DNA from 2 places in the Lysinibacillus sp. JNUCC-52 genome. Region 1 is predicted to be linked to the other one. Evidence: a T-box and tRNA genes for the amino acid it is inferred to sense, from the RefSeq annotation. Region 1 holds a T-box; the other holds one or more tRNA genes.

Region 1 (3,398 bases):
GTTTTATGGTTCCACCTGAAATCTCTGTTTTTAATATCTATTTGTAAGATAAAGTTGTCGGTCATTATCTTATAGATATATAATTCAATTAACTGACTAGATAGGGAGTGAAAAAGCTTTGGCACGATCTAAAGTATTGTATTTTGTCGTTAGCCTTATGGCACTCGTTTTTGTTCTGACAGGTTGTGGAACATCAAAAGAGGAGAAGACAGCGGAAGAAAATGTTGAATATGCATCTAAAGTGAAGGAAAATCCAATTGTAACGATTACAATGGATGATGATAAAAAAATTGTGATCGAACTAGAGCCTAAAGTAGCGCCAAATACAGTTGCGAATTTTATTTCCTTAGTAAAAGATGGTTTTTATGATGGGCTTATTTTTCATCGCGTAATTCCTGGCTTTATGATTCAAGGAGGCGACCCTGCAGGAAATGGATCTGGTGGTCCTGATTATTCGATTGCGGGCGAATTTACGAATAATGGCTTTGAAAATAATTTAAAACATGAACGTGGTGTTATATCAATGGCACGGGAGAATAACAATCCAAATTCTGCGGGTTCACAATTTTTTATTATGACTGAAGAAGCGTCTCATCTTGATGGCGATTATGCTTCTTTTGGAAAAGTCATTGAAGGTTTGGAAACGGTAGATGAGATTGTAGCAGTTGATCGAGATGCGTCAGATAAGCCGTTAGAAGAACAAAAAATGAAAAAGGTCGAAGTGGATACAAAGGGCTTTGACTATCCTGCACCAGCAGTGAAAAAATAATAATTCATACTCTTTTCATTAAAAAGCACGTTGATTGACCGCGGGGATGCGGTGGGTCAACGTGCTTTTGTATGGAGGCGCTAAAATTTTTGCATTGAAATAAGCCAAATAAAATCATCTTCTGCAATAATTTGAATGTCATGCCCAAGCTGAATTAAGCGTTCGGCTTTTAAATGTTTTGTGCTTTTCTCTCGTCGGTTCTTGCCGAGGATAAGGAAATCTGTCTCTTTTGTTACGGCTCCTTGCATTATTGCGCCATAAGCTCGCGCATTTTTTGCAGCTTCAGAACGTGTCATCGTGGAGAGGGCCCCTGTAAAGACGATTTGTTTATGATAGAATGGATGCATTATACGTTCGGATGGATTCGATAGGTAGATAACTTCTGTAGTGTCTTGATTTTTGTTCATGTCGGTTCTCCTAAGAGGTTCATTTTAGAGAAATGTAATATTTAAAATAGTACTTTCTCGTAAATATGTAATGTTATATTGTATCGCTAATTGCTGTAAAAAGTAAAGAAGCGCCGTTATTTTACCAGTGATGAGCAGTTGCTCGTATTGTTGCTTTTCTTCTATTGTGGCAACTTTACGGAAATAACCCCACATATGCTGGCACGCATTGCGCATGCTGCCATCAGTAGGTGTTTGTTGTAATGCTGCTTCGATTAATTGTTCAATTTGTTCATGGGGGAGTAAATCGCGCATTGCTTGCCGAAGCTGATTGTAATGTTTTTGGCTATGAAACATAACACGATATTTTTCTTCACGCCATAATTGTTCAGTTTGTTGACGATTCATACAAGCACCTTCTCTTATAATTGTTTAAGTCTATTACAGTATAAACATCATTCATGTTGAGTAACGACATATCTATGATATTTTTAAGCTGAATCCTGTACCCTATGGCCTTTGACCAATTTATTAAATGCGAGCTGGATTTCCTTCGCTGGTAGAGTAATAATTGGACATGGATTGATAGTAATGATTGAATTACATATAGCAAATTGGTATATTAATGTATAAATAATAAATCGATGATGTGATCAAGTAAATAAGTATTGTGAAACAGATAATATAGCCTAGGCTGAGAGCTATATCACCTCTTCTTATTGAAACCTACCACGGAGATGTCAGTTAACAACTAACCGAGTCGTTTCGTTACAAACGTTTAGAGGGCTTATCTATTTAAGTCGAACTAAGGTGGTACCACGTCAATTAGCGTAAAGACGTCCTTTATGAGGATGCTTTATGCTTTTTTTATTAGTTAAAACATAGGAGGAAAAGAAGATGGCTCAAAAAATAAACGATTTTTCAAAATGGTATGTAGAGACAATTCAAAAAGCAGATTTAATGGATTACACGCCAGTTCGTGGTTGTATTGCTTTTAAACCGGACGGCTATGAATTATGGGAGCACATTCAAGCGGAGATGGATAAGCGTTTTAAGGAAACAGGTCACCGTAATGCATACTTCCCAATGTTAATACCAGAATCATTTTTTCAAAAGGAAAAGGATCATATCGAAGGATTTTCTCCAGAGCTTCCATGGGTCACAGAAGCGGCAGGTGAGAAGTTAGAGGAGCGCTTGGCTTTACGTCCAACCTCTGAAACAATGATTGGACATTTGTATTCAAATTGGATAAAAAGTTATCGTGACCTTCCAGTTTTAATTAATCAATGGGCAAATGTATTCCGTTGGGAAAAGAAAACACTTCCGTTTATCCGTACTTCTGAATTTTTATGGCAAGAAGGCCATACTGCTCATGTTGATGAAGAAGATGCACGTAAAGAAACAATGCAAATGTTGGCGATTTATAAAGAAGTTGTAGAAGGATTACTAGCAATTCCAGTATATGATGGACAAAAGACACCATCTGAACGCTTTGCTGGAGCGGTTGATACTTTCTCTATTGAAGCAATGATGAAGGATGGAAAGGCTGTTCAAGCAGGTACATCCCATTACTTAGGTACAAAATTTGCTGAAGCATTTGATATTAAATATTTAAATAAAGAAAATAAACATGTTTATGTCCATACAACTTCTTGGGGTACATCGACACGATTAATCGGCTCTGTCATTATGGTGCATGGCGATGAGCAAGGTCTTGTTTTACCACCAAAGATTGCACCGACGCAAGTGGTATTAATTCCTGTTGGACCATGGAAAAAGAACCCTGCTATTATCGAGAAATTAGATGAAATTTTTGCAGCGTTAAAAGCAAAAGGAATTCGTGTTCGCCTTGATGACTCAGATCAATCGCCAGGCTATAAATTTAATGAGTGGGAGCTAAAAGGTGTACCAGTACGTATTGAATTAGGACCACGTGACTTAGAAAATCAACAAGGATTAATGAAAGCCCGTGATGAAGAGGAGAAAGTTTCTGTAGCGTTAGAAACTATAGTTGAAAGCATTGAAACAGAGCTTGAAACGATGCAAACACGTCTGTTCGAAAAAGCAAAAGCTTTCCGTGCGAACAATTCGCATACACATATTGATTCAATGGAGCAGTTAAAGCAACATTTAGCACAATCTGAACAAAATGAAACAATTCCAGGTTGGATTTTAGCAGGCTGGTGTGGAGACGATGCTTGTGAAGAAAACGTAAAAGAAGAGACAAAATTCACAACACGTAA
Region 2 (3,398 bases), 1.2 Mb from region 1:
TCGCCCATTAAAGCGGTACGCGAGCTGGGTTCAGAACGTCGTGAGACAGTTCGGTCCCTATCCGTCGTGGGCGTAGGAAATTTGAGAGGAGCTGTCCTTAGTACGAGAGGACCGGGATGGACACACCGCTGGTGTACCAGTTGTCTTGCCAAAGGCATCGCTGGGTAGCTATGTGTGGACGGGATAAGTGCTGAAAGCATCTAAGCATGAAGCCCCCCTCAAGATGAGATTTCCCATTACGCAAGTAAGTAAGATCCCTCAAAGACGATGAGGTAGATAGGTTCGAGGTGGAAGTGTGGTGACACATGGAGCTGACGAATACTAATCGATCGAGGACTTAACCAAAAAAGTTTGAAACATTCAATGAACCGTTTATCCAGTTTTGAAAGAATAAGAAAGCTTTAAAAAAAGCTTGTAATTATAACATTTTATGTTATAATGAATCTTGTCTTTTAAATAGTCTAGTGATGATGGCAAAGAGGTCACACCCGTTCCCATACCGAACACGGAAGTTAAGCTCTTTAGCGCCGATGGTAGTTGGGGGCTTCCCCCTGTGAGAGTAGGACGTCGCTAGGCATAATACCCAGGAGGATTAGCTCAGCTGGGAGAGCATCTGCCTTACAAGCAGAGGGTCGGCGGTTCGAGCCCGTCATCCTCCACCATATGCCGGTTTAGCTCAGCAGGTAGAGCAACTGACTTGTAATCAGTAGGTCGTGGGTTCGATTCCTATAGCCGGCACCATTTTTTTGAGCCATTAGCTCAGTTGGTAGAGCATCTGACTTTTAATCAGAGGGTCGAAGGTTCGAGTCCTTCATGGCTCACCATTTTTATAATTGCCAACAATAATATGCGGGTGTGGCGGAATTGGCAGACGCACTAGACTTAGGATCTAGCGCCGCGAGGCGTGGGGGTTCGACTCCCTTCACCCGCACCATTTATTTTTTAATTTCATAATTGCCAGGATAAATAATCTTATGCACATGCGGAAGTAGTTCAGTGGTAGAACACCACCTTGCCAAGGTGGGGGTCGCGAGTTCGAACCTCGTCTTCCGCTCCAAATGTGCCGGGGTGGCGGAACTGGCAGACGCACAGGACTTAAAATCCTGCGGTAGGTGACTACCGTGCCGGTTCGATTCCGGCCCTCGGCACCATTTTTTAAATATTAAGCGCCCGTAGCTCAATTGGATAGAGCGTCTGACTACGGATCAGAAGGTTGTGGGTTCGACTCCTGCCGGGCGCGCCAATAAATGAACGGGAAGTAGCTCAGCTTGGTAGAGCACTTGGTTTGGGACCAAGGGGTCGCAGGTTCGAATCCTGTCTTCCCGACCATTTCCTTAATACATGATTTTATATGGGGCCTTAGCTCAGCTGGGAGAGCGCCTGCCTTGCACGCAGGAGGTCAGCGGTTCGATCCCGCTAGGCTCCACCAATTACAATAAATGAACCTTGAAAACTGAACAAGCAAAACGTAATCAATATAGTTTTTAGTAGCTAACTTCGTTAGCGAACGAAACAAAATTTTGGACATCAAAATTGATGCCAGCAAAACAATTTGAGCTAATCAAATTTCTTTTATGGAGAGTTTGATCCTGGCTCAGGACGAACGCTGGCGGCGTGCCTAATACATGCAAGTCGAGCGGACAGATAAGGAGCTTGCTCCTTTGACGTTAGCGGCGGACGGGTGAGTAACACGTGGGCAACCTACCCTATAGTTTGGGATAACTCCGGGAAACCGGGGCTAATACCGAATAATCTTTTGTCTCTCATGAGACAATTCTGAAAGACGGTTTCGGCTGTCGCTATAGGATGGGCCCGCGGCGCATTAGCTAGTTGGTGAGGTAACGGCTCACCAAGGCAACGATGCGTAGCCGACCTGAGAGGGTGATCGGCCACACTGGGACTGAGACACGGCCCAGACTCCTACGGGAGGCAGCAGTAGGGAATCTTCCACAATGGGCGAAAGCCTGATGGAGCAACGCCGCGTGAGTGAAGAAGGATTTCGGTTCGTAAAACTCTGTTGTAAGGGAAGAACAAGTACAGTAGTAACTGGCTGTACCTTGACGGTACCTTATTAGAAAGCCACGGCTAACTACGTGCCAGCAGCCGCGGTAATACGTAGGTGGCAAGCGTTGTCCGGAATTATTGGGCGTAAAGCGCGCGCAGGTGGTTTCTTAAGTCTGATGTGAAAGCCCACGGCTCAACCGTGGAGGGTCATTGGAAACTGGGAGACTTGAGTGCAGAAGAGGATAGTGGAATTCCAAGTGTAGCGGTGAAATGCGTAGAGATTTGGAGGAACACCAGTGGCGAAGGCGACTATCTGGTCTGTAACTGACACTGAGGCGCGAAAGCGTGGGGAGCAAACAGGATTAGATACCCTGGTAGTCCACGCCGTAAACGATGAGTGCTAAGTGTTAGGGGGTTTCCGCCCCTTAGTGCTGCAGCTAACGCATTAAGCACTCCGCCTGGGGAGTACGGTCGCAAGACTGAAACTCAAAGGAATTGACGGGGGCCCGCACAAGCGGTGGAGCATGTGGTTTAATTCGAAGCAACGCGAAGAACCTTACCAGGTCTTGACATCCCGTTGACCACTGTAGAGATATGGTTTTCCCTTCGGGGACAACGGTGACAGGTGGTGCATGGTTGTCGTCAGCTCGTGTCGTGAGATGTTGGGTTAAGTCCCGCAACGAGCGCAACCCTTGATCTTAGTTGCCATCATTTAGTTGGGCACTCTAAGGTGACTGCCGGTGACAAACCGGAGGAAGGTGGGGATGACGTCAAATCATCATGCCCCTTATGACCTGGGCTACACACGTGCTACAATGGACGATACAAACGGTTGCCAACTCGCGAGAGGGAGCTAATCCGATAAAGTCGTTCTCAGTTCGGATTGTAGGCTGCAACTCGCCTACATGAAGCCGGAATCGCTAGTAATCGCGGATCAGCATGCCGCGGTGAATACGTTCCCGGGCCTTGTACACACCGCCCGTCACACCACGAGAGTTTGTAACACCCGAAGTCGGTGAGGTAACCTTTTGGAGCCAGCCGCCGAAGGTGGGATAGATGATTGGGGTGAAGTCGTAACAAGGTAGCCGTATCGGAAGGTGCGGCTGGATCACCTCCTTTCTAAGGATATTTTCGGAATACAAACCTTGGGTTTGTAAGATTACGTTTTGCGTTCAGTTTTGAAGGTTTATAAACAATATTATAAAACTTCCAAGAGGGCCTATAGCTCAGCTGGTTAGAGCGCACGCCTGATAAGCGTGAGGTCGATGGTTCGAGTCCATTTAGGCCCACCATATATAACCTCTTGGGGCCTTAGCTCAGCTGGGAGAGCGCCTGCCTTGCACGCAGGAGGTCAGCGGTTCGATCCCGCTAGGCTCCACCAATTTATTATTTGT

Evidence for each region. A T-box is a leader RNA that pairs with one kind of tRNA and senses whether it is charged. The one in region 1 lies ahead of proS (proline--tRNA ligase), so its partner is inferred to be a tRNA-Pro.
Region 2: it encodes a tRNA-Pro, which carries the amino acid that the T-box ahead of proS (proline--tRNA ligase) is inferred to sense. The anticodon was not compared.

The regions. Positions count from the first base shown of each region.
Region 1 is NZ_CP065546.1:1,425,315-1,428,712, reverse strand. Features, by position in the region: gene JNUCC52_RS07475 (metallophosphoesterase) at 1-47, shown strand, start outside; gene JNUCC52_RS07470 (peptidylprolyl isomerase) at 158-769, shown strand; gene JNUCC52_RS07465 (BRCT domain-containing protein) at 850-1,176, opposite strand; gene JNUCC52_RS07460 (YbgA family protein) at 1,201-1,563, opposite strand; T-box leader at 1,791-2,002, shown strand; gene proS (proline--tRNA ligase) at 2,053-3,398, shown strand, end outside.
Region 2 is NZ_CP065546.1:2,652,344-2,655,741, reverse strand. Features, by position in the region: rRNA gene JNUCC52_RS13110 (23S ribosomal RNA) at 1-345, shown strand, start outside; rRNA gene rrf (5S ribosomal RNA) at 461-576, shown strand; tRNA gene JNUCC52_RS13100 (tRNA-Val) at 587-662, shown strand; tRNA gene JNUCC52_RS13095 (tRNA-Thr) at 666-741, shown strand; tRNA gene JNUCC52_RS13090 (tRNA-Lys) at 749-824, shown strand; tRNA gene JNUCC52_RS13085 (tRNA-Leu) at 850-934, shown strand; tRNA gene JNUCC52_RS13080 (tRNA-Gly) at 983-1,057, shown strand; tRNA gene JNUCC52_RS13075 (tRNA-Leu) at 1,063-1,151, shown strand; tRNA gene JNUCC52_RS13070 (tRNA-Arg) at 1,167-1,243, shown strand; tRNA gene JNUCC52_RS13065 (tRNA-Pro) at 1,253-1,329, shown strand; tRNA gene JNUCC52_RS13060 (tRNA-Ala) at 1,354-1,429, shown strand; rRNA gene JNUCC52_RS13055 (16S ribosomal RNA) at 1,572-3,123, shown strand; tRNA gene JNUCC52_RS13050 (tRNA-Ile) at 3,220-3,296, shown strand; tRNA gene JNUCC52_RS13045 (tRNA-Ala) at 3,310-3,385, shown strand.